2 regions of the Dyadobacter sp. SRI_021 genome follow, and region 1 is predicted to be linked to the other one. Evidence: riboswitches for the same ligand, from Rfam matches in the RefSeq annotation. Region 1 holds a riboswitch; the other holds the start of a gene.

Region 1 (15,436 bases):
GATGGCTTACAAAGCTGAAGAAAGCGGATACTGGCTGTTTGCTGAGCCTGATACCGACAAATTCCTGTTCCTGCAACTGAATTTCCAGGACGGTTCCATTGATACCTATAAAGGTAATCTGCTTTCGGGCGTCGATGTCCAGCATTTCAAGGTGATCGGCAGCAAGGCATTGGTGTCGGGCTATTACCGGTCACGGCCGATCGTGATCGTGCATTCGTTTTTCGATCACACAACCCGCGTACTACCCGGCCTTTTTGAAAAGAATACCGAGCTGAATAATGTCGATATCAACGAGATCGACGGATACATTAATGTGATCACCTATGCTTACCGTAAGAAAAATTGTGTTTTTGAAATAAAAACTTACAATTACGATGGCAAGCTATTGAAAAGGACCAGTTTGAGTGACCCGCGTTACAGCTTCATTTCAGGGCAGATTGTGCCGCTCAATGCGGATGATTCCTACCTGATCGGCAACTATTCTGTAGGTTGTACCCAATATTCGCAAGGCCTTTACGTGACGCATGTTTCCGACGATACGCCGGAAGAGCCACAGTTTATCGAGTTTTCGGAATTGCAGAATTTCTTCAATTACATGAAGCCCAAGCGGCGCGCCCGGGTGTTGGAAAAGATCGGCAAGCGGAAGAGCCTGGGTAAGGAAAACCGGTTTCGTTATCGGCTGCTGGTACATCAGCTGATTCAGACGGAGAAGGAAATTGTGCTGGTAGCGGAAGTGTATTATCCCAATCAGCGCTCCACGAGTCCAATCATTTCCGGCGGGATTTCGCGCCCATACGTAGCGCGTGCACTCGAAGGCTACCGGTACACGCACGCGATCGTGTGCGGGTTCGACCGTAGCGGCAAGCTCATGTGGGACAATACCATTACGATTAAAGACCTCACAAGCTTCGATTTGCAGGAAATGGTACAGGTAACACCCGTCGACGACTATTTTGTGCTGGCTTATCCGCAGGAAGGAGAAATCCACACCGAAGTGATCAGTCGTAATAAAGTGGTGGTAGAAACGGAGAAATTTAAAATCAATCCCAAATCGGAGAAAGAAAAGGTACTGAACAATGAAGACGGCTATCTTTCACCATGGTACGGTCAATATTTCCTCGCTTACGGCATGCAGCGGATTGGTACTTCTTCGATTGTGCAGGGGCGCGAAGTGTTTTACGTTAACAAGCTGACTTACAAGACCGACGATATTGGTAAAATGGAGGCCAAGGAAGAAGCTTCCCGACCCGGTCATCAGCCTTAACACATTATTTAGCACAGGGCTAGTCGACGAGCCAGATGTGGTCGGCGTCAAAGCCCTGCTCTGTCCATTCCACCTGCACCCGCTGTGTTTCCACCGTGCTTACCTGCATTCCCACGTAATCGGGATCGATGGGTAGTTCGCGGTTATAGCGGCGGTCGATCAGTACCAGCAATTCCACCACTTTGGGGCGGCCGAATGCAGTCATAGCATCGAGCGCCGCGCGTACCATACGCCCGCTGGCGAGGACGTCGTCGATCAGGATCACTTTCTTACCTTCGATCAGGAACGGTACATTGGTTTTATTCGGCACGAGTGGAGACTCGCGGCGGCGGAAGTCGTCACGATAGAAGGTAGCATCCAAATGTCCGAGGAGGATATTCTGTCCGGTGATTTCGCGGAGCTCCTTCACAATGCGTTCGGCAAAGTGTATTCCCCTGGGCTGCAAACCCATGACAACCGTGTTCGAAAAATCCTGGTGATTTTCAATCAGTTGCTGACAAAGCCGGCTGATCATTATTTCCAGAAGGGGGCTGCTAAGTACTAATCGTTTTTGGGGTATCATAAAATTTCCCTGAATTTTAGCCTAAATTAAAGTGCTCTAAGACGAAATTAAAACTTTTATTCAATGAAATATCTGATTGCCGGGCTGGGGAATATTGGTCCGGAGTATGCTTTTACCCGGCATAATGCCGGTTTTATGGTGCTCGACCGCCTCGCCGCACAGCACGGTTTTAAGTTTTCTTTTGAAAAACTGGCTTTCGTGGCAGAATGGAAATACAAGGGCAGGCATATTTATTTTATAAAGCCTACTACTTATATGAATTTAAGTGGAAAGTCGATCCGGTATTATATGGACCAGTACAAAGTGGCTGCGGAAAATACGTTAACCATTGTGGATGAGCTGCAATTGCCCTTCGGTACTTTGCGGATCAAGCCTAAAGGCAGTCACGGTGGGCACAACGGTTTGAAGAATATTGAGGAATTATTGGGCACCACAGAATACCCCAGACTGCGTTTCGGGATCGGAAATAATTTTCCGCGTGGTAGGCAAGTAGATTACGTGTTAAAACCTTTTTCCAATGAGGAAATGGCGGAGCTACCGATCATTTTGGACAGAGCAGGCGATATGGTTACATCGTTTTGCACTTTGGGGATACAATCGACAATGAACAATTATAACCAATGATTGTACTTTTTAAAGAAAATATAAATATTTCAAGAATTGTATTTATTTGGTTTTTGGTTGTTTTTTCAAAATTTAATAAAAGTTAATTGCTGATTGTTAATATAAAATAGGTTTTGAAGTGTCGAGATTGCGATAAAATTCCAAAGAATATTTTGATTGGCGGTTTTTATTCAATTTGTAATTTCAAAATTAATCCCGACATTTGTAGTGCAATAAGGCGGAAGTGAAATAGAATAAATCAAGGAAGCCAATTGAAATGCTGTTATCTTTGCATAACAATGGAATTTCAGGGTAGCAATCCGGCGAAATAAGGTGTGCCGAAGAGGAATAAAAAGGGCGAAACAGCAAGATTTCGTCAGATCTGGAGAATAATTAATAGCGTATATTGGTTAAGTTCTCTGAATTTTGTAAAGAAGAAAAATTGGAGTATTATTGATAGTATTTCTTGCTTTACAAAAACAATGGAGCGATCGGGGAACCCGACGTTAACAAGAAAAGGACAAACAGCTGAGAAGCTAAAAGATATAAAAGATATAAAAGATAAGAAAAGGTTAAGGGTTTAGGAATAGTCAGTATAAAGCCATCTCCATGAGATGGCTTTATCTTTTTACCGGCTCTGCCCAAACTTCCACCCTTCTGTTTGATTTTTTCGTTGCCTCGGTCCGATTGACCTGGTTCGGTTGCGCCGACCCATAGCCCGAACCCTCGATCCTGCTGGCGATAATACCCTTGCCGATCAGATAGGCTTTCACGGTTTCCACGCGCTTGTTGGAGAGTTCGAGGTTCTTTTCGAAACTTCCCGTGTTGTCGGTATGCCCTTTCAGTACCAGCCGCAAATCCTGCCGCTTTTGGAAATAGTTTACGATAGAGTCGAGATCGGCGAGGGCGCTGTCTTCCAGGACCTCGGTTCCCTGGCTGAAATAGAGTGTCGAAAGTGGCGTGGAGTGCGTCTCTGGGGTCATATTCATCAGCGCCTTCACTTCCTCGAATCGGTTGTTGGTGCGGATGATCACACTTTTAGACTGAAAACCGTCGGCCTGTGCGGTAATGCGGTATGTCTGGTGCGGGGGTAATTCCACGTTGTAAACGCCGTCGACGGTTCTGGTATGCGCCACCAGGGAATCGTTGGCCGATTTGCGCACGTGTACCTCCGCGTCGTTGACGGGTTTCAGATTGCCGCCGTCGTAAACGCGCCCTGTCACCATTGCGAGATTCTTGTTTCGGATGGGTTCGGGCTTTTCTTGCGTCGGTTTGGGTTCTTCTTTAGGTTCCTCTTTTTTCGCGACCGGCTCTTTAAATGTTTTGGCGATCGACTGGTAACTCCTGCGCACAAATACCGGTGTCATCACCCGGTCGTAAATGCGGATCAGCGCCACGGTTCCTGAGCTGGATTCGTTGCCGGCGATGAGGTCGTCCTGGAAGATATTCAGTACCTGGTCGGCGTCGAGCACTCCTTCGGTACCCGGATCCTTGAAATCCAGTTTAAGAATGCCATTGATATACATTCGGATAACTTTCGTCTCATAGTCGCGCGAGTACACATAATGTACCCACTGCTTCGCGCGTACCGCGGCCTTTTCACTCATGGCAAAATTGAAAAAATTGAGTTTGCCATGATAAATATAGGTGCCATAGTCGCTCTTGCGGTTCTTGAAATCGAGTACGCGTTTCCAGATATCGAGCGAATCGAGTTTGAAATAGATCTCTACCGTGAATGATTTATTCAGAAATCCCTTCGCTTCCCCGCTGTTGAATTGGAGGCCACTGTTTTTCTCAAAAACATAAATAGACCTTGAAAGGTCATCGGAGCCGGGAATCTGTTCTTTGATGATTTGCCCGGGACGCCCCAGCGGTTTTAATGCCGGGCCACCATTTTCAATGGGCAGGAAGCCGTTGTTGAAGTCGTAAGTCCACTGGTTCTGGGCGTGAACATGCAGCGCCGGGGCACAAAGCAGGACCATCAGCACCGCCCGCAGCGCATTTTTTTTGTTAATCATACCCAAAAATATAAAAAGTGGGGGCGGAAGCCGAAGTACAACTTGTAATTTTGGATCGTTATTATTCCTGCGTGTGAAAAACATCGGTATCGGTCTTCTCTTTTCCATTCTCTGGTCGTCGGCCTCCGTGGCAACGAAGTTTGGTGTGCAATCGGCGGCTCCTTTGATACTGGCAAACGTTCGGTTCTTTATAGCTGGTATCTTGCTGCTATCATTTTCCTACGTGTTCATCAAAGATAAAGCCTACCGGCTGCCCACGAAAAAAGAATGGCAGCAACTTGCACTGTTTGGGTTCCTGAATACAACGCTTTACCTGGGCCTGTACGTGTATGCGATGAAGTATACCGCAGCGGGTATCGGCAGTCTGGCCGTGTCTACGAATCCGCTGATTATCGTGCTGTTATCGTCGTGGTGGTTGAAGAGAAAGCCGAAAGCGGAAGAATGGGCGGGGATAATTTTGGGAATGGGAGGCGTGGCGGTAGCAACTTACCCGTTGCTGGCCGATAGTTACACCACCATCGGAGGCATCACATTGCTGCTTATCAGCATGGTGGCTGTATCGGCTGCGAGCGTTTACTACGCCACTGTAAAATGGGAGTTGCCTAATTTACTCATTAATGGCTGGCAGGTTTTTCTCGGTGGAGTTTTCCTATCACCATTCACATTGGGTATGGCCGATTTTGGTGCTACCCGGTGGGACCCCGTCTTTTGGGGCTCGGTACTGTGGCTTAGCCTTGCAGTTTCAATCGTGGGATTGATATGCTGGTTTTACCTGCTCCGGATCGATACTGTGAAAGCCTCGCTCTGGTTATTCCTTTGCCCGCTTTTCGGGTTTTTCTTCGCCTGGTGGCTTATGGGCGAGCCAGTGACGCTATACACCGTTGTTGGTACGGTGCTGGTGGTTACTGGCTTGTATGCCGGGCAACGCACGAAATTTGCGGGAAATAAAAGGAGCTAGTGGGGACGCCCAGTCGGGGGCGCCTAGTCGGGGACGCCTAGTCTACCAGAATTTCACCTTTGAGATACAACTTCGCCTGGCCGCCGATGTAAACGCGTTCGCCCTGCAATTCACATTTCAGAAAGCCGCCCCGGCGCGATAGCTGGCGCGCATTCAGTTGTGTTTTGGAAAGCTTGTCGGCCCAGTAGGGAATCAAAGTGGTATGCGCGGAACCGGTTACAGGATCCTCGTCAATGCCCGATTGCGGTGCGAAGAACCGGGAGACGAAGTCCACCTCGTCGCCAGCGGCAGTTACGATGACGCCGCGTGCCGGGATGGTCGACAGGATGATAATGTCAAAATCAAGATCTCTTACCACGGCTTCCGATTCGAGCACAACCAGGTAGTCAGTTTTGCCTTTGTAAACTTCCAGTAGCGTCGTGTTTTTCAGGCTTTCAACGAGTCCCGGAGGCGGTACGGCAATGTGGTATTGGTCCACAGGGAAATTCAATGTAAGCCAATCTTCCTTGCAATCGACGGTCAGTACGCCGCTTCGCGAATCAAAGCTGATGGATTGCCCTTCGTATTTCTGGACATTGAAAATGACGTATGCTGCGGCGAGTGTTGCGTGTCCGCAGAGATCCACTTCCACCGTCGGTGTGAACCAGCGGATATGGAAGCCATTTTCAGTCGGGACATAGAACGCGGTTTCGGCGAGGTTGTTTTCGGCGGCGATGGCGAGCATCGTTTCTTCCGGCAGCCATTGCTCCAGAGGAACTACTGCGGCAGGGTTTCCACCAAACAACTTGTCAGTAAAAGCATCGATTTGGTATATAGGAAGTTTCATGAAGTCAAATGGGCTTGATAACAGCAAGGTATTAAAAATATCCGCTACGGGAAGATTTTCTTCCCAATTTTTAATATAATTTATTGGAAACGGATAAGAAATCAAAGCGTATTTCGTCGAAAATACGACTATCACTTACGGTTTTTCATTCGGAGATAGACGGCGTTGGTCCAGCCAAACCCTTCCTGAATTTCATATTCACCTCCTCCGGCGATCAGGTTGGTGTCCGATACATTGTACTTTTCGAGCATCTTACCCGAATGCCTGAACTCCTTCTCGATCAGTCCCAGCCATTCGTCGCTGAGCTCGTTGGCGGTCCGGTGAAAATTGTAATTGCGCAATCCCTTGTAGACGATCCATTGCAGCGGGGCCCAGCCATTGGGGGCGTCCCATTGCTGCCCTGTTCGCACCATAGTAGTCAGCAATCCGCCCGATTTGAGGAAATTGAGCCTTATGTATGCACGCACATAATGGGAGTGCGGCTTAGGCGCGAGCTTGAAAAACAGGGGGAATGCGCCCGCAATGGTGATAGCTTTAGAGAAATCCCTTTTCCGGAAATCATAATCCATGTAGTAATTCCTGGATTCATCCCAGAAATAGGTCTGAATAGCGATGCTCCGCTGCCGTGCCTTTTCCTCGTAGAGCAAGTGCATTCGTCGGTTGTCACAAAGCAAATACGCTTCCGCGATGGTTTTTTCGAGGTGGTAAAGCAGACAGTTCAGGTCGAGGGGCAGTATGTCCGTCGTGTGGATCGATGCAAAATCGGTTTCGTTGGCAAACCACCGGCTGCTGAAATCCCATCCCGATTCCGCGGCGGCCCGGATATGGCGGTAGAGCTCTTCGGGGGGCGTGCCGTACTTCTCGTTCGCTTCCCGGGCCAGCTCTGTGTCTTCGCTGTACGATTCCGGGCGCGGAGTGGCCTTGTCGTCCCAATAGCGGTTCAGTAGCACGCCGTCGGGGAGATAAACGAGGCGCCGGTGAGCTGTGAAAGGCTCGCAAGGCTCCAAGCAGCCATCCATCCAGTAGTCGTACTCCTTTTGCAACTGTGGCAGGTACTTTTTCAAGACCTTTTTGCCTTCCATTTCACTAAACAGTTTCACCATTAATGAAAAAAATGGGGGCTGGGAGCGGCTCAGGTAATAGGTCCGATTGGCGGTGGGGATGAAACCCAGCGTGTCGATCAGATAGGCGAAGTTATTGAGCATATTCCGGATCAACTCCACGCGTCCCGATTCTTTGAGCCCCAGCATCGTAAAGTAGCTGTCCCAATAATATATTTCCCTGAAACGTCCCCCCGGCACCACGTAAGGGTGGGGCAGGGGGATGAGCGACCCGCCCCGTTCCTGGTTTTCGGGCTGGCGCGTAAGTATCGACCAGAGCTTATCAACATGTTCGGAAACTGAGTCATTCTTGTCCGAAACGAATCCCGACGCAATTTGGGCCGGCATTCTGAAATACCCCCGGACGAATGTTTCCATATCAAAGCCCGGGCGGTCTTTTTCCTGGTGGTACCGCTCTATGATCAGTACCGGGTCTTCCAGCGGGATTGCATCGGCGAAAGTTTTTGAATCGGAAAAAATGTGGCTGCATTGCACGTCACGGAATAGCGTTCCGTACAACTCTTCGGGAGAGATGTGTGCCTGGCCGTAAGTGAATGATGGAGCAACAAAACCGTACAAAACAAACTGATTTTAGGGGTTCTCCCCCGAATGGTGGACAATAACTTACTTGACTTCTGTGAATTTAAGTTTTGGTAATAACATCGCATTCTCAATGAGTTTAATTTGAATACCCAGAATACCGGCTTCGGCATTGGCATCGATCTTTTCCGCATCATCGGTCGGCTTGTGATAATCGTCGTGGCCGCCGGTATGGAAGAACAACACCGGGACTTGCTTGGCGTAAAATGAACCGTGGTCCGAGCCGCCGCTTCCCGCATTATCCGTAAAAAACTTTGTATCGCTTTTCACATCCTTGAAAATCGCAGGCCATTCGGCGCTGGTGCCGTACCCGCCAATGCCGACGCCCCGGTTCGGGTCGTATCGACCGATCATATCCATGTTCGACATGAAGTTGATATCGGCCAACGGCAATGTCGGGTTGTTCACAAAGAAACGGGAGCCCACAAGCCCCAGTTCTTCTGCCCCGAATGCGATAAAAAGGAAGTTATAGGGTTCCTTTTTATCATTTCCCGAAAAATACCGCGCCAGTTCTAGCAGTCCGGCCACCCCCGATGCGTTATCATCGGCTCCGTTGTGAATCTGTCCTTCTGGCTTTTCGGCCTTGGAGCTTCCCTGGCGGCCCAGGCCGAGGTGGTCGAAATGAGCACCTATGACGATGGTATAGGGAGCCCCGTTGTCGAGAAATCCAATCACATTTCCTGCCTCGCGGATGCTGTCGGGCACCACCACGCGCCTGATTTTGGCTGTAAAAGGCTGGTAATAACCTTCGGTTCCTTTGGGTAAAAGGTGGTATTTTTTGAATTGTTTCGCCACATACTTCGCGGCTTTCTCATTCTCTTTACTTCCTGTGCCCCGGCCCTTCATTTTGTCGGAGGCCAGGTACGAAATGTGTTTGCGGATGTTTTCCGGTGAGGGTGAAACAGATTGTCCGAATGCCTGTGCAGCGCCGAAAACGAGCAGCAGACTGTGAAAAAAGATTCTCATTCTACTAAAAATGGTTGACCGGCAAAGATAAGCCGCAGCGGCACGAGCGGGCCTCGCGAAAGGACAGAATTTTTGTATTTGCTTGTATTTTCAGGCATCCGGGCTTAATATTGCACCATCAATCAATTGCTTCCCTTATGCGGCGGTTGATTTATAAAGAAGAGGCGAGAGAATGGGCTCTATGAACCTCTGGCAACCTGCTACCGCGACGGAGAAAGGTGCTAATTCCCACCTAAGTTTATTAGGAGATATAAAATCAATTCGTGTGCTCTTACAGTTAGAAATTTCCGTAAGCCGATTGGCTTTAGTCTCGCAGCTACATCCGAAATGAATTATTTCGGATGTCGATTTTACCATGTGTTGAATTTAACCACGTGCTGTGGCTCTTATGCAAGCGGACCAGAAGACATTTAAGTACCCTTATCCCTACGCCCTCGAAATGGGGGGTGAACTGCCAGGATTTGAACTCGCATACACTACTTACGGAGAACGAAACGCCAACGACACGAATATCGTCTGGATTTGCCACGCGCTCACCGGCAGCTCCAATGCCCACGACTGGTGGGACGGACTGGTAGGAGAGGGTAAATATTTCAATCCGGACCAGCATTTCATTGTTTGTGTGAACGTGATCGGGTCAGCTTACGGATCTACGGGGCCGCTGTCGATCAATCCGAGGACAAACCAGCCTTATTACCATAGTTTTCCCACGCTTACCGTCCGGGACGTGGTGGGAACGCTTGACCTTTTACGTCAGGAGCTGGCGATAAGCAAGATTAAGATCTGCATTGGGGGCTCGCTGGGCGGCCAGCAGGCACTGGAATGGGCCGTTGAAAAGCCGGATTTGTTTGAAGAACTGATCCTGATCGCTTCCAATGCATTGCATTCGCCGTGGGGTATCGCGTTCAACGAATCACAGCGGATGGCGATCCAGGCGGATCCGACCTATGCCGAAGATAGCCCGGAAGCCGGCGCTATGGGTATGCGTGCGGCCCGGTCAATCGCATTGCTCTCTTACCGCAATTATGATACCTACAACTTTACGCAAGCCCGCGATAATCCGGATCAGATAGATGATTTCAGGGCGTCGTCATACCAGCAGTACCAGGGCGACAAGTTTGTGAAACGTTTCAATGCATTCTCGTACTGGGCGCTATCCAAGATCATGGACTCGCATAATGTAGGCCGCAATCGCGGGGGGATCGTACATGCGCTCGGGCTCGTGAAGGCGAAAACGCTGGTACTGGGTATCAAATCCGATTTACTATTCCCGCTTTCGGAGCAGCAGTTCCTGGCCCGGCATATTCCCGACGCCGCATTTCAGGAGATCGATTCGCTTTATGGCCATGACGGCTTCCTGATCGAATATAAGCAGCTTACACAAGTGATCCGCGCATGGCAGGAAACCAACGGGCAGTTGCAAATGGCGCGCATTCGTTGAGGCATTCAGGATTTCAAGCATTATATATAAATACAAAAAGCGAAACTCCCGACCGGTTACCGATCGGGAGTTTCGCTTTTAATATATTTCAAAAATTACTTCGAAAGGCTTAGCAACAGCTCAGGCTCGTTGGTAGTGATGTAATCAGCATCTTTTTCGAGGAAGTACTTCAAATCTGCTTCGCTATTGACTGTCCACACGTTGGTAGTAAGTTTTTTCTGGCGCATGGCGGGAATGTAATCCTCATGTTTTTTCAAAACGCTGAAATGGTAGTCGATCCCGTCGAGGCCGGCAGCCTGGATTTCGTCAGGCGTTTTGTCGCCGTTCAGGTATTCCACGTGTGCTTTCGGGGCGAGTTGCTTCACCTTCAGGCACACATCCCAGTCGAATGCAATGTAGTCGGTGATTTTCTCCACCTTCATTTTCTTTACCAATTCCACGCATTTCGCAGCTAATGCCAATGAGCGTTCCTTGCTGATTTTGGAAGTTTTGATTTCCAGGATCAAACGCGTCTTTTTCTGCTTGCCACCCGCCTTCAGATAGGCCTCCAGAGTCGGCAGCGACTCGCCGTTAGCCAGTTTGATCTTCGAAAGCTCGGCCGAATTAGTCGTTTCGATATTGGTTCCCTGAATGGAATGGTCGTGCAGCACGTACAGAACCGAGTCAGCCGACATATGCACATCGAACTCGCTGCCATAGCAGCCCAGCTTAATCGCGTGTTCCAATGCGCCGATCGAGTTTTCAGTAGCACCGGTATTTTTCCAGGCACCGCGGTGTGCGATCACCTTGTTTTTCTTTTGAGACATACCATCCATCGACACCAGGCTCATCAGCCCGATTGCAAGCATTAAAAATCCTTTTTTCATTGTATTCAATTTAAACTTCTTTAAAAAGACACTTTTTCGCGCATTTTACCCCCATTCGGTCAAACAGCGGCGAAATTACGGCAACTTGGGCGGGTGTCTGTTAGGTCAATATTAAGTTATCCTAAAAACCCTGGTGCGGTGTAACCGTTAGAACCACCATTTTAGACGTAGGCGTATTGCTCTTTTCCGCGACGCTCGTGATGGGTACCAGTACGTTCGTTTCGGGGAAGTATGTGGCTGTGCACTGCTCGGGAATCGGGTATTCCACGACCACAAATTTATGAGCTACTCGCGCTACGCCGCCATGATCGTTGTGCAAATCCACCAGATCGCCGTTTTTCAGGTTGCGGTCCCGCATATCCTTTGCATTCATCAGGATCACACGCCGCTCGTTATAAATGCCCCGGTAGCGGTCGTTCAGGCCGTACACGGTGGTATTGAACTGGTCGTGGCTGCGAATGGTCATCATCATGAGCTCGCCTTCTTTCAAATGCTGTTTTTCTGGCGCCGCAATGTGGAAATGCGCTTTGCGGCTAGGGGTGTCGAAGTCACCGGCGCGGTTGCAGTTGGGCAAATAGAAGCCGCCGGGTTGCCGTACCCGTTCGTTATAATCCGCAAAACCCGGAATGGTACGCTCAATGTCGGTGCGGATGAGGTCGTAGTCTTCTATATATTTATCCCAGCTTACTTTGCTGCGCTCGCCCAGTGTGGCTTTCGCAAGCCTGCACACGATTTCCGGCTCACTCAGGAGATGTTCCGAAACAGGTTGAAGCACGCCCCGCGACGATTGGATCACGCCCATCGAATTTTCGCACGATACAAAGCGGTTCTCTCCGTTACGCATATCCTTGTCGCTCCGGCCGAGACAAGGTAGTATCAATGCTTCCTGACCGTGAACGAGGTGGCTACGGTTCAGTTTGGTAGATACGTGGACAGTCAGTTTGCATTTCTGCAAGGCTTCTGCGGTGAAACGCGTGTCGGGCGTGGCAGAGAGGAAATTGCCGCCCATCGCAAAAAACACTTTCGCTTCGCCGGCATGCATGGCCTTAATGCATTCCACCACATCATAACCGTGTTTCCGAGGCGGAGCGAAATGGAAGTTGTGCTCGATCGCATCCAGCAGCTTGGCGCCAGGGCGCTCGAAAATGCCCATCGTACGGTCACCCTGTACATTACTATGCCCGCGCACTGGGCATGTCCCTGCGCCGGGTTTACCGATGCTGCCTTTCAGCAACAATAAATTCACGACTTCCTTAATAGTCGCCACTGCATTCTTATGCTGCGTCAGCCCCATTGCCCAGCAGGCGATGATCTTGCTTTTTCCTGCGAGCACGCGCGCAACCTCCTGCACCTGTGTATAAGGTACGCCCGCCTGCGCGGCGAGTTCTGCAGCGTCATACTGTTTCAAGTCTTGCAGGAAATCGGCGTAGCCCTGTGTGTTTTCGTGGATAAAATGCTGGTCAAAAACGCTGCCTGGGGCCTTTTGTTCCGCTTCCAGCAAAAGTACTTCAATGGCTTTGAGCAAGGCCATGTCGCCATTGATCTTCACTTGAAGGAAAATATCGGTCAGCCCCGGTTTGTAACCCAGCACACCCACCACAGTTTGCGGATTGTTGAAACCCATCAGGCCGGTTTCGGGCAACGGATTAATGGAGATGATCTTCGCGCCGTTGGCCTTGGCTTTTTGCAATGCGGTGAGCATCCGCGGGTGATTGGTACCCGGGTTCTGCCCGAGGATCATGATCACCTCGGCCTGGTAAAAGTCGTTCAGGGTCACGGAGCCTTTACCGATGCCCAGCGACTCGCCTAATGCCGTGCCACTGCTCTCGTGGCACATATTGCTGCAATCGGGCAGGTTATTGGTGCCGTACTCCCGTACAAAAAGCTGGTACAGGAATGCGGCTTCATTGCTGGTACGGCCGGAGGTGTAAAATACCGCTTCGTCGGGCGAGGCGAGGCGGTTCAGTTCGGTTCCTATTTTTTCAAATGCAGCATTCCAGGTGATGGGCTGGTAATGCGTGCCGCCTGGGGGCAGGAACATCGGCTCGGCAATGCGGCCTTTGCCGCCTATCTCGTAGTCCGAAAGTTTACCCAACTCCTGCACGGAATGCTGCGAGAAGAACTCCGCGGTCAGTTTTTTAGCGGTAGCTTCTTCTGCTACGGCCCTGGCGCCATTCTCGCAATATTCGGCAATGCCGGAGCGCTCGTCGTCGGGGTCGGGCCAGGCGCAACTGGGGCAATCGAAGCCGCCTTTCTGATTGAGATTGAAAAGCGCTTTCATCCCTCGTTCAAAACCGGCTTCGCTAATGGTCATTTCCAATGCGGAAACCACCGCGGGAATGCCTGCGGCCACTTTTTTGATCGGGCCTTGTTTCAAACCGGTCAGTTTTTCCGGGTTTTCAGCGCCCGGTATCGGAAGTGGGTTTTCGGACATTTTTCAGCAAGTTTTGGGATTGTCGTAGTTGTCGGACTGGTCTTCATTGACGTTGTCCAGGCATTTGAAATCTTTTTCAATCAGCATGAGTAAGGAACTGCCATCGGCCAGCGGCTTATTCCCCTCAAACCCGACGGTATTGTTCGCAGCCCAGCCGGTAAGGAGCTTCTCCGGCACTTCCAGGGTGATTTTGTTATCTTCAAATCGCGCTTGCAGCTCGCTTATCGCCGATTTTTGCACGGCATAACTAAATTGCGCCGGGCCGAAGTCGGTCGTTTCTTGGAGGTACCCTTCATTTTCAAGTCTGGCAACTTCCGTTTTCGAAAGCCTGAAACGTACGGAGTTTCCGTGAATGCGGATTTTCATAGTCATTGGATCCGGTGATGGCCGGTGTAAATGTTGAATTTGTCTTTTTTCAGAAACCCTACCAGCGTAATGCCACTTTCTTCTGCCAATTGCACAGCCAGGCTCGAAGGGGCTCCTATCGCCGCCGCCATTTGAATTCCCGCCATGGCGGCTTTTTGAATAAGTTCAAAACTCGCCCGGCCGCTGAGAAGGAGAATGTGTTTGTCGAGTGCAAGTTGCTCCGCCAGTAATGCTGCGCCGATGAGTTTATCCAGTGCATTATGTCTCCCTACGTCTTCGCGCAGCATCAAAAATTGCCCTGAAATATCGAAAAGCGCCGAAGCATGCAACCCGCCGGTGGTTTCAAATGTATTCTGATGCTGAACGATCTGCTCCACGAGCCGGTATAGCAGCTCTTTTTTCACAATCAAACCTTCATTTGCATTCACGTAAGCCGAACGTGTTTTGATCGCATCGATACTCGCCTTGCCGCAAACGCCGCAGCTGGACGTCGTGTAGAAGTTACGTTCCAGTGAACCTAATTTTGGCTCGAAACCGGCGGAGAAAGTTACTACCACCCGATTTTCGTCGAAAGGTGAATGCGCAATGCCGTCGATCTGGCTTTTGGAATGGATAATGCCCTCCGTGAACAGAAATCCGGCCGCAAGTTCAGGATCGTTTCCTGGTGTCCGCATTGTTACCGAAATGTTTTTGCGCTCTTTTCGCCCTTCCGACTGAAAGGCAATCTGTATTTCAAGCGGCTCTTCCACGGCGAGCTGGTCGTCGAGCTCTTCGGCGGTATGTCCGTTTATGCGGACGATTTTATGGCTGGTTATTGAACTGGTCTCCATTTTAAAAGTCATTTTCCGCTTCGAGTGCCCGTTTTATGGCTTGGAAATCAGCCGTCGTGTCTACGCTTAGCATTGTTTTTTCCGACAATGGCCGGTATTTCCCTGCATTTTCCGCTATTAGAAAATGCTGCAACGAGCGCGAGCCGTTTTCAAAAGTCTCACGCAATGCATTGCCAGCCGATCGCGAGTACCATCCGAGCAGCGGCTCGTAAAATCCGCTTGCATTATAAAAGGCCGCGGCGGGCAAATCCTTATCAGTATTATGCAGAAAATTGGCCAGCTCGTCGGTCGTCAGGTAAGGATAGTCGCAGCCTGCCACGAGGAAGTCATTTCCCGGAAATGTCTCAAATGCTGTGAGCAATCCGCTCATGGGGCCGGCGCCACCGTATTTCGGAAGGTCAGACAGTTTTGGGTAGGAAGTTCGGAATGTTTTGTATTGTTCCGTATTGCAGCAGAGGATCACGCGCTCACATAGGGATGCGAGCAAATCGGCAACGTGTTCGTGCTGAGGCTTTTTATAATACACCAGCAGACTTTTGTCCGTCCCCATCCTCGTGCTTTCACCGCCGCAAATTACCAATCCATATAAGCTCATTGGGTCA
Region 2 (15,436 bases), on a different contig from region 1:
CATTGCGCCACCAGATATCGCCAGAGCGCGGCCGGATTAACGATCACAAACATACGTGAACTATAAATCAGGCTTTTAATGAACCCCATAACCTGCCACCAGCCGTTTGCCACCTCATTTCTCAAATCGGCCAGCTTCCATAGATTATACCAAGATACTGTTTTCATTGATCAAACACTAGAAATAATATGCTCAAAAACCAGCTGACTACCGACTAAAATTTGGCTCATCCTCCTATCGTTTTTATAGAATTCATGGATTGATCGATTCGAAAGCTTACCACTAAAAATATTCTATATTAATTCCATAGACTATATATTATATTTACTTTTTTGTAGCTTTGGACTTCTCATTCTATCATTTTATTATGCAAGCGGGTAATCTGATCGATATTTATAAGAACGAAACCGTCGCGACCGAGGCATTTAAGGATTTCAGGTTGCGGCGTGGCATCGTGTGCAAGAAATGTGGCGGCACCCATCATTACTGGCTCGCGCCGAAGCAGCAGTTTCAATGCAAGCAATGCCGGTTCCGTACGACGTTACAGAGCGGCACCGTGCTCGAAGGCAGCAAGCTGCCGATCTCCTACTTTTTTATTGCAGTGTATATGATCCTGAAAAAAGGCAACACCTTTACGATCCAGGATTTCCAGGAAGAAACCGGTCATAAATACTACGAACCACTTTACGACTTCGTCCGGAAAGTGCGGACGTATCTAAACGCCAACGATCCAAACACCGTGCTGATCGATTTGGTGGAGCTGTTCAATTACCATTTGGTCAACCGGAAATTTCAGGAGCGGGCGATGCATGATTAGTAGGTTTTAGTAAAGTCATTGTCGGCATACCGTACTTCGCCGCCTTTCACTTTTACATAGGCGCGATACGACAACGCATGCATATTGGTAGGGAAACCGATTTTAAAAGTCTCCGTATTGAGTCCTAATTTCGCTGTTCCTTTGAACTTTGCAACGGGATACGGACCATCCACTACGAGCTCTACCGACGTTATTTCGGGCAAAAACGCGTACACGACCCCATACTCCTCCACGGGAATATTCCCGAACTTTTCAAAATTCACGGTGAAAGTCTCGATCACGCCGCCCAGCACATGGAAGGTAGCCGGGCCGGTATGTATTTCCGGGTAAGTCTGCTCCTGAGGTTTGGGATCATTTTTATGCGTGTGATTCGTGCACGCGAGCATGACGATCGCAACTAGCATAGCAGTCAGCCATGAAAGTGGTCTTGTAGCACTGATGTGTTTTCGAGTGATAACCATAACTGTGTCTTTTTTCACAATTATAGCGTCCCCGGCCACCGTTTTCCTAGCTCATCCACCAAGCGGCAACCGTTCGATTAGCAAACGGCTTATTGATAAATTCAGTAAGTCGTATTCATCCGATTGGTCGCATAGCGCACTTCGCCGCCGACCACTTTTGCGTAAGCGCGGTAGGATAATGCGTGCATGCCGGAAGGAAGGGCGATGTTGAAAGTTTCTGTATTGGCACCTATTCGCGGGGCGTTTTTGAACTTTGCCGTGGGATAGGCTCCGCCGATGACAAGGTTCACAGCAGTAGTATCGGGCAAAAATGTGTATACAACGCCGTATTCCTCGATCGGTACATTGCCAAGGCTAACAAAATTGAGGTAAAAATTTTCTACCACCCCGCGCGAGGCATTAAAAGTGGCCGTACCAGTCTGTATTTCCGGGAGTAACCTGTCCGGCATGGGAGGAGGGCTGTACTTCGGAGCACAGGCCGCAACGAATATCGTAAGCAAGCCAGTCAGGAAAAAAAGGTTTTTACGGTCGGTAAGTTTGTGAATGAAGGTCATCATCTTTTTTTCAGCAATTTTATACAAATTCTCATTCCTAAGACACTTTTATTTATACACTTCCTTCAAATCCTTTTCAAACAATGTGTAAGGATCATGGTAAAACTTCACAAAATCAGCCTCGCTGACTTGACCGTGAAAGGGTGCGTAAAAATGAGTAGGGCTTTTGGTGTCGTTCCGCCAAACGAGCACGTACGCGAGCTGCAACCGCTCCGCTTTCAAGGTTTTGAGTAGCGTTTCGGTCCACCAGGTCGGGTTTGGAATGCTTTCCAGGCCCGTTTCCGTGAACGCCGCTAGCTTACCGGCTTTCTGTGCGTAGTCGGACACGATTTCAAGCTTCTTTAAACCGGCTTCGAGGTTGTATTTTCCGTCGCGGCCGAAATCGCCGTAGTTGTCCATTCCTACCATATCCACCCATTCGTTACCGGGGTAGCGTTCGAGGAATTCATATTCGGAGCTGAATTTATTGTCCGGGGAGAATGCGTAAAGAAAGTTGTGTACGCCGAGCTGATCGCGCAGATAAGAAACGGTAAACCGCCAGACGGCGATAAAATCTTCCTTCGAGGTATGCCCCTTACCCCACCAGAACCAGTCGCCGTCGAACTCGTGGAATGGCCTGAAAATCATCGGCGCCAGTGTACCGTCTTTACCTTTGACGGAGTGTGCGAAGTCGGCGATTGTTTTGAGGATCAATTTGTATTGCTCATGATGCGAGCCGCCCGGCTTGATGAGCGCCATGGCCGGTTTGGAAACGCCATCTTTCCAGTAAAAACCGCCCTCCGAAGCCGGATTGGAGAAATGCCAGGCCACGGTGGTAATGCCGCCGCGATTATAAGTTGCTACCACATTCTTCCGCAATGCCTCGGCCGTTTTGGCGATCTCCTCAGCAGGCCGACCCGAAAGTCCCATGAAATCCACGCCGATGACCGCCGGGTGCGAGCCCGTCACCGATTTCACGTCTGAGCGCTCCTCGTCACCCGACCACCCGTGGCCATACTCCGTCGCGTGCTGGTGCCCGAAAAGAATGTACTGTTCAGAAAGTTTTTTGAGGTTTCGGTAAAGCGCGGCAGTCTCCGGCGTCGCTTGGGTATCGATTTGTGCATTTGCGGCTGCGGTATAGAGCAATGCACTTAACAGGCTCATTACAAGTCTTTTCATGCGTGTATGGTTCAGGATTTGAGATCGTGTAAAGATGGCGAATAATCGCTTTCCACATGATCGTCATTTATTTTACGATTATTTCGAATAAAATTCGAAAATTCATCAACTCTGACGAACTTTTACAATCCACTCTTTGTAATAGGTGAACTATATTCAAGATACAACGCATTTTTTTGAATATTATTCTATTCGTATTCCACTCGACAGACTCATGAACGGAACTGACATTGTTCTCGATAAAACCGACCTCAGCATTCTGCGTCTTATGCAGGAGAATGCGCGCATGACCAATGCCGACCTGGCGCGCGAGCTGGAAATGGCGCCGTCGGCGGTGCTCGAAAGGGTTAAGAAGCTGGAACAGAAGCAGGTGATCGTCAAATACACGACACGGATCAGTCCGGTGGCGTTGGGGCAGACGCTGCTCGCATTCATCACCATGAAATCGTCGGAAGGTATGGGCAGCAACCATACCGCCAGGGAGCTCGCCAAAATACCGGAAGTACAGGAAGTTCACCACATTGCAGGCGAGGATTGTTACATGGTGAAAGTCCGCACAGCCGATTCGGCATCGCTCATGGACCTGATGCGCAACAAATTCAGCAAAATACAGAGTATCACATCCACACGCACTACGATCGTCCTCGAAACGGTCAAGGAAGAGCAACAATTAGTTATACCAGAAAAATGAAATCGCCATGCAAACATCAACAAAAACTCCGTCAACATTAATGGTGGTACTGGCATTCGCCACCGTTTACATCGTTTGGGGATCTACCTATTTTTTTATCCAGCGGGCGCTGGAAGGTTTTCCACCGTTTTTCCTTGGATCATTTCGTTTCCTTATCGCCGGCTTGCTGATGCTCGGCTGGAGCCTGATGCAAGGAGAAAAGGTTTTTTCCTGGAAAGTAATGAAACCCGCCATTGTGACGGGTTTATTGTTGCTGTTTGTGGGCAATGGGGTAGTGATTTGGGTGGAACAATTCCTGCCCAGCGCAATGGTGGCTATTATGGTATCATCGTCGCCGCTGTGGTTTGTGTTGCTCGATAAACCAAAATGGTCGGAGAATTTGAGCAACAAGTCAACTATTCTGGGCCTCGTGGTAGGTTTCGCTGGTGTGATATTGCTGTTTTATGAAAAAATCATGGCAACTATGTCTTCACTGAACAGCGGCCGTGACCTTTTTGCGATGGTGCTCGTCGTCCTAGGCTCCATGGCCTGGGCGGGTGGTTCTTTATATTCCAAATACAACTCGGTATCGAACTCGGCAACAGTCAATTCCACCTGGCAAATGCTCGCCGCCGGCATCGCATTCATTCCCGGCGCATTCTTTTCCGGTGAATTCGCATCCGTTGGACTGTCAACGATCCCCGTCAATGCCTGGCTTGCTACCGGTTACCTGATCATATTCGGCTCGATTGCGGCTTTCAGTGCTTATGTATGGCTTTTGAAGGTGCAGCCCGCCACCAAGGTAAGTACTTATGCATATGTTAATCCCGTCGTAGCAGTACTGCTAGGTGTTCTCTTCGCCCACGAATCCATCACGCCCTTGCAGATTTCCGGTTTGATCGTGATTTTGGGAAGTGTTCTTTTAATTAATTTGCACAAATACAGAAAACCTAAACAGGTAGTCGCAACTTACTAATATGAAATGGATCACCCGTGAGCGCCCGAAAATTGACCGACTGGCCTGTCCGTGGCTCATACGACGCTTCATCGATCCGCAAGCGGAAATTATATATGTACCCGAAACTGAGGTGTTGGGCCAGGCAAAAGCGCTGGGCGCAACACCTTTCGATATTCCCGGCGTGGAGTTTACGCATTACGATGACCAGTGCACATTCGACTATTTCATCAAAAAATACGAATTGAAAGACCCTGCGCTGAGCGTCATGGCACCCATCGTGCGCGGGGCCGACACCGATGATCATACGCTGGCATTGCAGTCGTCCGGTCTCTGGGCGATTTCGGCCGGATTGGCTTACAATACAAAGGACGACCAGGCGCTGCTCGAAAAAGGCATGGTCATTTACGATGCATTGTACAGTTGGGCCTGTCATTTACAGAACGAAAAACACACACAAAGCCCTACGGAGCATTTGCTTTTGCAGATTTATAAAACCTATCTTGACCGAAAGAGCGAGAAGAAACAAAAGGTGCCCGCCTGGACCAAGGATCTGAAAAATATGATCCAGGACCATATCGATACCAACCTCAACCTGAATCTTAAAATTGCTTCGGAAGAGCTGGACGTCAACCCCGCGTACCTTTCGCGGGAGTTTTCACGGTACTTCGATAACCTTTCCTTCGGCGAGTACATCCGCAAACAGCGGATCGAAAAGGCGATCCAATTGCTTGAAGCTACGGACGACACGCTTGCCGAGATCGCCTACCTCACCGGTTTCTCCGACCAGAGCCATTTCAACCGCGTTTTCAAGGCGCACACCGGGCAAACGCCTTCGGGATACAGAAAATTTGTCCGAAAAAGTAAAGGAAATACAAAACGTTAAAACCGTTCTATCCTGCCGGCGCATTGGTTTTTAGAATTGCATGGCGGTTTACCCGCTTTCATCTAAAATCTCATATTATGCTCCGTCGTTTTACCGGAAAACTCCTTATTACGTTTTGTATCCTCATTACGCTTGCCAACGTCTCGCGCGCGCAGCAGCAGACACAGCCCGCGTCGGCATCCGCAAGCACAGTTGCGCCCCTATCCCCCACATACCTGCGCGTAGCCGGTTATGTAGGCATTCTGCACCCCATCGTGACATTCAGCGACGAGGGAACTACCACCAATTTCGATAGTTATTATGTAGTTGGATTACCTACCGGCATTAATATCTGGAAGAGCCCAAAAATCGGCTTCTCTGCGGAGTTTGTACCGCTGGTAAGGGCTGAGAAAGGTACAAGCAAGATGGCCAATTTTCTATTCCACCCAGGCATCCTCGTGACATTAGCACCCGGGCTTACCTTCGCCGGCCGCGCCGCTTTTGAAACGGCCGGAAGGTACGGCTTTACGCCGGTTTTGAATAAGATCGTGAAGAAAAACAAGAACAGCGGCTATTTTGTGGCGGTACCGGTGCCATTCCGCTTCGGGAACGGGCACCCGGCATCGGTCACGATAGGATTTCAGTTCGGGATCACATTCTGATCACAATCAACAACAAAGTGAGCTGTCCATAATCCGTTCAACTTCTGAAATGTCGCGGTTACGGCGGATCAGCGTCATGATTTTTTCGAAGTCGATCAGTTGGGAAGCTTCGAAAGCGATCACGCCCACGAAATTCTTGCCCCTGCTGATAAAATTCAAATGCTTGATCTTCGCCCCGTTTACAGATTCCACACTGGAAGTGATTTTGTGCAGATTCCCGGCATTCCGGTAAATGATCCGGAGAAAAAAGGTTTTGCTCATTGGTCTTGATGTTTATGTGGTTTGTTGAGAATATCGGGACGGCCGCAATCGACCGTCCCTATTACCTTTACGCCTCCGGCCTCCATTTGGTGCCAAAAGGGCACATTAAATTTTGTTAAAATTAGAATGCATCGAACCAAAGCCTGGTCGTCAGACGGTCTTCCCCCTGGGCTGCCACGGCTGCTTTGTAGTTGGACGCGTTGAGTGCCTGTTCACCGGTCGGGTATGTGAGGCGAAGCGGTAATTTTCCATTCAAAACGCCGGCATAGGCCGGTTTTAACTGCGGGTAATCCAGCCGGCGCCATTCTGCGAATGCTTCCAGTCCCTGGCTGAACAAGGCCAGCCATTTCTGTTCTCCGATCGACTTTTTATAGTTCGCGGCATCGTATGCAACCGAAGGTTGGGCCAGGTAGGCGGCAATATCCGCATTACCCACCTTGAATTGCTGCAACGAAGCCGTCACTGCCTGCTTGTAAAGATCGGCTGCGCTTTCAGTAATAAATCCGCGTTGCGCCGCTTCCGCAAGGTTGAACAAAACTTCGGCATAGCTCACAAAAACCGCCGGTGAAGCCGGTGCGGTGAAGTAATCGCCCAGTTTGGAAGTTTTAGTAAAACCCAACTTCGCCGCTGAATCCGCAGGAAGGCCATTGGTTACGCCGATGTAGCCGGTAGGCGTCGCGTCGACGGTTTTATTGGCGAAAACGGCCAGGCGCGGATCTTTCAGCTCCTGCAACTTATCGATGATCGATTTGCTGACGCGGTAGTCGTCACGCGTTTCGCGGTCGCGCGAAACGGGGTTCTGGTTGGGCGATGCGAGGTAAATGAGCTGGGCAATTTCGTCGTTGGAAGCAATGAGAGCACTTTTGTCCCTGGCAAGCTCCGTCACCACAGCTTTGGCGGCCTCAGGTTCCTTGTCGGCAATGCGCAATGCAATGCGGAGGCGCAGGGAGTTCGCGAACTTCTTCCATTTGGTGAGGTTACCATTGTAAACAAGGTCCCCGCTGATCGGTGAACCGCTGGTATTGATCAGTTCGGCCGCTTTTTTGAGGTCATTCAAAAGACCAATGTAAACGTCCTTTTGCGCGTCATATTTCGGCGTGAGCGTCTCGTTCAATTGCAGCGCCTGGCTGTACGGAATGTTACCGTACAAATCGGTCAACAGCTGAAAAGACCACGATTTCAGGATCAGCCCTACCGCCTGGTAATTGGTATTGCCACTCTCCTCCCCGAGTTTGATAATGGTAGCAAAATCGGTGAGTCCCTGCGAGTAAAGGTTCGTCCAGACGTTCTGCACGTTGGCAATGCTTACTGTATACTTGTCCGGGTCTGTATATTGAATTTTAGCCCAATGCTGAATGAACAATGTGGTCGTTTCCATCGAAGCATCCGAGCCTAGCGTCAGGTCTGCATTCGACTTGATGGCATTGGCCAGCAAATATTCCGGCTGGGCTTTGATCGCCTCGTTCGGGTTGATATTCGTTTCTTCGAGCTGATCCTGGCAAGCCGTCAAGAGCAGGCCGGCGGCAGCGATCACAAATCCTTTGGTAATGTTATTGGTACGCATGAATATGGGTCAATTTAAAAGCCTAATGAAATGTTAAAACCGTAAGAAGCTGTCGTCGGCAGCTGCAACGATTCGAGCCCCTGGCCGGTATTGCCGGTGTTGAAAGCCGTTTCAGGATCGATGTTGTCCGCTTTCTTTTGCAGAAATGCCAGGTTGCGTCCATACAGAGAGAGGATCAGGCTTTGCAGTTTGAATTTGGAAATAAATGCCTGCGGAACGGTGTAGCCGAGTTTTACCTCACGCAGCTTGATGAACGACGCATCGAACACGCTCGCCTCGTTGATACCCGCGCTGTTGCTGTAAACACCTTTGTAATAGCGCTCCGCCGGAACGATCACGGTATTCGGCTTGCCATCGGTGGTTACGCCTTTCGCAATGATACCATCGTCGTACACGATCGCGCCCGAAGGTGCCGCTGCCGCATTAGCCACTTGCACAGCCACACCGGCTTTGTTGTTGCCAGGATAATAGTAGGTCAGCCCGCCATGTTCCGCGTCGCGGCCGGGCAAAGTCGATTTCAGCACGCCGGTATAGCGGCCGGTCGCATTCGTAGCCGAGTAAATGGAGCCGCCTTGTTTGGTATCAATGAGCACGCTCAGGTTAAAACCTTTGAAAGAGAACGAATTGTTCATCCCGCCCATCCATTTCGGGGTGTAATGCCCCAACACTTGCAGGCTCGGATTCTTGGTAGGCAAGCCGTTGGCACCGATGATCTGCTCGCCGTTTCCATCCCGTGCAAATGCCGAGCCGAATATCGCGCCGTAGCCCAGTCCTTTGCTGGCATAAACCGTTACTCCATTGGTACCCAGTTTATAATCGTTCAGAAAACCCTCGTCGTCGAGTTCCACTACCTTGCTGCGGTTTCTTGAAAAGTTGATGCCGATGTCCCATTTAAAACCCGATTCGGTTTCGATCGGCTTCACATTCAGCATCGCCTCAATACCACGGTTATTAATACGCCCTGCATTCAGGAGTTTCTGTTTGTAGCCTGTCGAAGGGCTCACGTCCGCACGTAAAATCTGGTTATAACTATCGGTATTATAATAACTCACATCCAATCGCACACGGTTGCGGAACAATGCGATATCGGCACCGATTTCCGTCGACTGTGTGATTTCCGGCTTCAAGTCCTTGCTCAAAAACACATCCGAAACCGTCAGCAAAGGGGCTGCGCCGAATGGCTGATTGAATGGATAGGTATTTACCAATTGATATGGATCGGTGTCTTTACCGACTTCGGCCCAGCCGCCGCGGAGTTTGGCATAGGTAAGTACATTGGATTTGATATCGAATGCGTCGGTCAGTACCAGACTCGCATTCACCGAAGGGTAAAAGTACGAATTGTTACCGGCAGGCAAGGTCGACGACCAGTCGTTACGCGCCGTGAGGTTCAAAAACGCGTAGTTGCGGAAGCCCACCTGCGCGGAGCTGAATGCGCTGTAAACCTTCTGTTTGCGCAACACATTATAGGATACCAGCGGGTCGCGCGAGTTATTCAGCGTGTACAGGTCAGCTACGGCCAGGCGGGGTGCCTGCTGGTAGTTCTGCTCGTTGAAATTGCTTCGAATGTTTCCACCCACCAGCCAGTCAAGTTCAAAATCAGCACTTACATTCTTGTGAAAATTGAAATTGAAGTCTGTATTGTTCTCATTCACGACATAACTGTCCTCGGTATAAGAGCCATAAGGCGTACCATTGGTGCCGTAAGCGACTTTGAACTTGCGCTTGTCGTTATAGTAGTCGTTACCCGTGCGCACATTGGCTGTGAGCCAGTCGGTAATTTTATAGTTCAAATTCACATTACCGAAAAAGCGGTCGCGGCGTTGCTGGGCGGTATTTTCGTATTGCAGCAGGTAAGGATTGCTGTAATAGCTGTGGTTCCAGTTGTAATCGAAACCGCCTTTATTGTAGTCTTTCAGCAACTCGGTATCCACCTGACGCCCAAACCACAGGAATTGAAGCATTACGCTGCTGCCGCGCCCAGACGTACCGGGCAGGTTATCGGAGCTGTTTCTGGCAAAATTCGCGCTCGTCGACAAAGTCAGCTTGTCGTTCAAACGGTAAGTCGTATTTACCCCGAATGAATTTTTGGAAATATCCGTATTCGGGATCACACCGGTTTGCTTGCTGTTGTTGAAGGAGAAGCGGTAATCCACCTTGTCGTTCGAGCCTGCCACCGACACGCCCGTGGTTCGCGTATGCCCCGTTACGAAGAAGTTCTTTACGTTATCCGGGTGCGCCACAAACGGTACTGCCTCTCCATTCGAAAAGAACTGGGGTATCAGCCGTCCGTCCATTCTTGGGCCCCAGCTTTCGTCGGTAGCGTCATTGACACCGCCACCCTTACCATTCACATAAGAGAATGCGCCACCCGTTCCCTGACCGAAAACATTCTGATATTCAGGCAGCACCAATAGCTTCTCCGAAGAATAGCCAAAATTCACATTCACGCCCAGGCCGCGCTGCGTGCCTTTGCCGCTTTTGGTTTTAATTAAAATCACCCCGTTGGAAGCGCGGGAGCCGTACAATGCAGCCGCATTCGGCCCTTTCAGCACGCTGATCGACTCGATGTCGTTCGGGTTAATGTCCGCAATCGCATTCGCAAAATCGCGCGAACCATTGGCGCCGGCACCTAGCTGCGAGTTGTCGACAGGGATACCATCCACCACGAAAAGCGGCTGGTTATTGCCCGCGATCGACGTTTCGCCCCGTATCACGATCCGCGATGAGCCCATCCCGCCCTGGCTGTTGGTAATGTTCACACCAGCAACTTTACCCGATAATGCATTCACCAGGTTGCCTTCGCGCGCCTCTGCAACGTCCTTCGTTTGCAACTCCTGCACCGCATATCCGAGCGACTTCTTCTCTTTCGCAATGCCGAGCGCCGTTACCACCACTTCCTGCAAGATCGTTTCGTCGCTTTCGAGCCGAACGTCGAGCTTTCCGTCCCGCGGAACGGGTAATTCAATGGATTTTAAACCGATAAACGAAAATTTCAATATCGAACCGGCGTCGGCCTCGATGGCGTAGCTGCCGTCGCCGTTGGTGGAGGTGCCTTTGGAAGTACCTTTGATAAGAACGGTTACGCCGGGCAGCGTTTCGCCGCTGGTGGAAGTGACCTTACCGGTCACCGGGATCGTTTGCGCCTTTGCCGGTTGCAGCCAGGCGACACTGAACAGGAGGAAAATCAGTACTAAATTTCTTCTCATGATGTGGATTGGAAGTTAGGGACAGCTTAAATGTTTGGGACTCAGTTTATATTCTACTTATTTTATAGATTAAATATACAAATATAATACAGCGGCATTATTTCCAATACTCAGGCTACTATTTTTCGGTTAAATTAGCTACTACGCCCAGCTGGCGATCTTTTTCCAACCCGCTTGTGTCGAAACCACTGGGTCGGATTCGTAGATCCGCGTAATGGCGTCCACTACGAGATCCAGCTCTTCGAATGTGTTGAACTTGCTGAACGAGAACCTTACATTCTCCTTGTCGGCCTCGCACGCCAGCGCCTGTATCACATGCGACGCGCCACCACCCTGGCACGCGCTACCGCCCGAAACCTGAATGCCGACCTGGTCGAGCTTGGCCACCAGGCTCCCCGTGCTTAAACAGGGAAACGAAACGCTCAGCACATTGGCGACGCTATTTTCCGTCGATTTGCTCTCGCCGTTATAACAAATTCCCTCGATCCCGCTGATTGCCAGCTTCGATATCAGGTATTGTTTCAGCTTGGAAACCTTGCTCCGGCTGGCTTCCAGGTTGCGGTAAGCTACATCCAGCGCTTTCGCCAGCCCCACGATGCCCACGACATTCTCCGTCCCGCCGCGCTGACCACGCTCCTGCCCTCCGCCGTAAATCAGCGGTTTCAGGTGGTGCTTTTGATTAATGTAAACAAAACCCGCTCCCTTCGGACCGTGAAACTTGTGTGCCGAGCCCACAAGGAAATCGATATCGGCCTCTTGCAAATCGAAATGTGCCTTACCCATCGTTTGGGTCGTATCAGTAAAAAACACCGCATTGTACCGCCGTGCCAACACGCCGATCGCGTGGATGTCGGTCAGATTCCCGATCTCATTGTTCCCATGCATGAGCGCGATGAGTGTGCGCGGGTTCGCCCGCAGTAGGTTTTCGAGGTGGTAGAGATCTACATTACCGCGTTCGTCGAGCTTCACGAAGCTTGTTTCAATGTCTCCCTCTTTCTCGTGGCGCTTCAATGTCTGCAACACCGCCTTATGCTCAATGCGGCTGGTAATAACGTGGCTAAGGTCATAGGCCTGAATTGCCCCCGACAATGCAAGGTTGATTCCCTCCGTCGCCCCGGCCGTAAAGTATATCTCCTCCGGCGCAGCGCCCAGTAAATGCGCTACCGTACGCCGTGCCCGATCAACGGCCTCTTTTACCCTTCTGCCCGCGCCGTGCGCCGACGAGGGATTCGCATAATGGTTGGTCAAAAACGGCAGGATTGCCTCAATCACTTCAGGGTCCAGCGCGGTAGTAGCCGCATTATCCAGATAAATTTCCATGTGTTTCTGGTTTGTCGTTGATCAAAGTTTGTTAGCGGCAAGGCACAGGTTTTTCAAGGCCTAACCAGCCTGATTTACTGCACGGTACCAGTTTATTACTGTGGTTGGATTTTCAGATTTATCAATAGAATTAGGTTGGGGCACCTTGACGTGTCACAGGTTGCCAGAAGATCACAGAGCCTAACCTCTCCCTTCGTTCTTAATAAATCTATAAATTCGATAGACAAAGATTGATAAAAGATTTTAAGAATGCAAAAAAACGAGGGCGTTTTTTACCATCGAAATTTGAACGAGGGCGTTTTTTTGATATTTTTACCCTCGTTCTAAAAACGCAGGTAATTTTCACCGTCGTTCTTTTTATGAAATACAGCCCGTTAATACCTTATAATAATCTACCTGATTTGCCTCCAAAGGGCAAAATAGAAAATATAACCGTTCTCAAAAAGGTGATTTCGGCCAGTAGGGCACTCTCGGAACTAAAAGGTGCCATTACGAATCTCCCTAATCCGCTGCTGTTTATCGACACGATCAACTTACAGGAAGCGCAGGCCAGTTCCGCCATTGAGAATATCATCACTACGCAGGATGCTCTTTTTCAGGCATCCATTGTCGAAAAGAATATCGATGACGCTCCCACGAAGGAAGTAATCCACTATAAAGATGCATTATGGTATGGGTTAGAGGAAATAAGGAAAAAGCCAGTCCTGACGACCAACCTTTTTATCGCGATCATGCAGATCATTAAGGAAAATCAATCAGGCATCAGAAACATTCCGGGGACTCAACTAAAAAACCCGGCGACAGGACAAGTTATTTACACGCCGCCTGACAGCGAAGAAATTATCCGGAAAAAGCTGGCTGCACTTGAAAACTTTATCAATATCGACGACGATCTGGATCCGCTGATCAAACTTGCACTGATACACTATCAGTTCGAAGCCATTCACCCGTTTTTTGATGGTAACGGCCGTACAGGACGGATTATACTGCTTCTTTATCTGAAACAATGCGGCCTGCTCGATTTACCCGCGCTCTATCTGAGTAGCTATATTCTGAAAAACAAGAATGCATACTACCTCAATCTTCGCCATGTGACAGAACAAGGCAAATGGGAAAACTGGATCCTGTACATGTTGGATATGATCGAAGTTACTTCGCGTGAGAGCCAAATCCGGATCGAGCGTATTGCAGCTTTGATGAAAGAAATGGGCGAAGAAATCCAAAGGACGCTTCCGAAAATTTATTCCAAAGATCTGCTGGAAGTCATTTTCAAGCTGCCTTACACTAAAAGAAGTTCATTGGAACACGCCGGACTGGGAAATATCAAAACGGTTGGCAACTATCTGAAAACCCTTGAAGAGAACAATTTCCTTCAAAGCGTGACGGTGGGAAAGGAAAAGCTCTATCTGAACTTCCGGCTTATGAATGTGTTGAAAAGTTAACCCAGGTTCCTCAATACAGCCGGTTGCACACCCATCAAGTGACTTTGCACATCTGATTGACTTTCGAACCGTAACAGGGGTTAGTTTGCCAAAATCATTCATCTGCAAACTAAAATCAATCAAACCTTGGCAAATGCTGCAACATTGAAATCACTAGCGCTCGAACGGCTGCGCGACGCGGAATGCCTCATTGCAAACGGTCATGCTGGCGCGGCGTATTACATCGGTGGGTATGCGATTGAATTAGCCCTCAAAGCCGTGGTTTGCAAAAGACTGAACATCGAAATATTTGAAAAAGAGGTGGTGCCGCGGCATATTGCCAAGTCATTTATGATTCATGACCTCCTCGACCTTTTAATTCTATCTGGCCTGACGAACGATTTGGAAAACGCCTGTATAGATGACTATGTCTTTCAGGTAAGCTGGACCCGGATAGCGATATGGTCGGAACAACGCAGATATGAAGCAGGCTGTTCGGCTACAAAAGCCGAAATATTTGTTATTTCTCTAAAAATTGTCATGCAATGGTTGCAACAGCATTGGTAGAAACACTGCAAAAAGTGTTTCGGGAAGCAAAAAAAGATGGTCTGATCATAGATGCAATCGGCCTGGCACCCGCCTTTCACGGAATGGTAAAAGACAGCTACGTGCTCGGCGTCAGTGCGCCATCACTCTCGGAAGTACATGAGTATGAAAGTATGGAGATCATCCTAAAATTACTGTGGCAACGTGTAACACCAGAACAACGAAGGATGATTAACCGGGTCAGAGTATTTAATAATAAAGAAGACCTCGATGACCATAAATACAACGACTTTGCAGATTACCCATACGAAGGTTACGCCGGCATTCAACGAAAATTGCCCCTATTATATCCAGTCGATTAAATGCCCTCCAAACGAGGCGTTTTTTGACGTTTTTCACCCTCGTCCGAGTACCGAGGTAACTTTTCCCTTTGTCATTTCACCTCCTTCTTCAACTCTTTATACCGCTTCCGTAGCTTTTCCAGCGTGGGTTTTTCCGAAGAACGCTTCGCCAGGTTCACCGTCTCGTGCGGATCTTTAACAGTATCATAGAGCTCCTCATACCCGTGCTCGGTGTAAAGCATATATTTCCAATCACCGCTCACAACGCCCTCCACTTTTGGCAAACGCGGGCTTCCCAGATAGGTGTGTTCATAGAAGAAGTCCTTGCGGGCAGCTCGCTTCTTTTGCTCGACTGCGAGAAGATCGTAACCCTGGACTGCAGATGGCACAAGTATTCCCGCGAAAGAAAGAATGGTAGGCGCAATGTCGATATTCAATGCGAGCTGGGATGATGACTTGCCCTGGAGACTCTTGGGCAGTGCTCCGCCGGAAATAATCAGCGGAACGCGGATGGATTCTTCAAAACCAAACCATTTCCCCTCCAAACCATGCTCGCCGAGTGAAAAACCGTTGTCACCCATAAAAATAATGAGCGTATTCTGATCGATTTTCAGGTTTTTAAGCTGCGCCAC

The links. Region 1 has a riboswitch for S-adenosylmethionine ahead of AC2YIT_RS02135 (homoserine O-acetyltransferase family protein). Riboswitches for the same ligand answer to the same signal wherever they lie in the genome.
Region 2: it holds a riboswitch for S-adenosylmethionine, as region 1 does, so the genes downstream of both, AC2YIT_RS23615 (cysteine desulfurase family protein) here and AC2YIT_RS02135 (homoserine O-acetyltransferase family protein) in region 1, are expected to answer to the same signal.

The regions. Positions count from the first base shown of each region.
Region 1 is NZ_JBYCZM010000001.1:535,743-551,178, reverse strand. It holds gene AC2YIT_RS02175 (hypothetical protein) at 1-1,264, shown strand, start outside; gene pyrR (bifunctional pyr operon transcriptional regulator/uracil phosphoribosyltransferase PyrR) at 1,284-1,826, opposite strand; gene pth (aminoacyl-tRNA hydrolase) at 1,890-2,450, shown strand; gene AC2YIT_RS02160 (OmpA family protein) at 3,050-4,447, opposite strand; gene AC2YIT_RS02155 (DMT family transporter) at 4,521-5,405, shown strand; gene AC2YIT_RS02150 (PhzF family phenazine biosynthesis protein) at 5,443-6,231, opposite strand; gene treA (alpha,alpha-trehalase TreA) at 6,363-7,910, opposite strand; gene AC2YIT_RS02140 (M20/M25/M40 family metallo-hydrolase) at 7,956-8,897, opposite strand; SAM riboswitch class I at 9,046-9,154, shown strand; gene AC2YIT_RS02135 (homoserine O-acetyltransferase family protein) at 9,286-10,338, shown strand; gene AC2YIT_RS02130 (glycerophosphodiester phosphodiesterase) at 10,434-11,204, opposite strand; gene AC2YIT_RS02125 (FdhF/YdeP family oxidoreductase) at 11,326-13,638, opposite strand; gene AC2YIT_RS02120 (DUF7009 family protein) at 13,642-14,004, opposite strand; gene fdhD (formate dehydrogenase accessory sulfurtransferase FdhD) at 14,007-14,834, opposite strand; gene mobA (molybdenum cofactor guanylyltransferase) at 14,836-15,429, opposite strand.
Region 2 is NZ_JBYCZM010000008.1:125,586-141,021, reverse strand. It holds gene AC2YIT_RS23670 (transposase) at 368-817, shown strand; gene AC2YIT_RS23665 (hypothetical protein) at 814-1,278, opposite strand; gene AC2YIT_RS23660 (hypothetical protein) at 1,380-1,835, opposite strand; gene AC2YIT_RS23655 (glycoside hydrolase family 26 protein) at 1,881-2,990, opposite strand; gene AC2YIT_RS23650 (Lrp/AsnC family transcriptional regulator) at 3,205-3,681, shown strand; gene AC2YIT_RS23645 (EamA family transporter) at 3,689-4,636, shown strand; gene AC2YIT_RS23640 (chromate resistance protein ChrB domain-containing protein) at 4,638-5,501, shown strand; gene AC2YIT_RS23635 (hypothetical protein) at 5,579-6,142, shown strand; gene AC2YIT_RS23630 (hypothetical protein) at 6,149-6,403, opposite strand; gene AC2YIT_RS23625 (SusD/RagB family nutrient-binding outer membrane lipoprotein) at 6,525-7,967, opposite strand; gene AC2YIT_RS23620 (SusC/RagA family TonB-linked outer membrane protein) at 7,982-11,176, opposite strand; gene AC2YIT_RS23615 (cysteine desulfurase family protein) at 11,318-12,496, opposite strand; SAM riboswitch class I at 12,612-12,705, opposite strand; gene AC2YIT_RS23610 (Fic family protein) at 12,856-13,938, shown strand; gene AC2YIT_RS23605 (hypothetical protein) at 14,065-14,484, shown strand; gene AC2YIT_RS23600 (hypothetical protein) at 14,463-14,825, shown strand; gene AC2YIT_RS23595 (sulfatase family protein) at 14,897-15,436, opposite strand, start outside.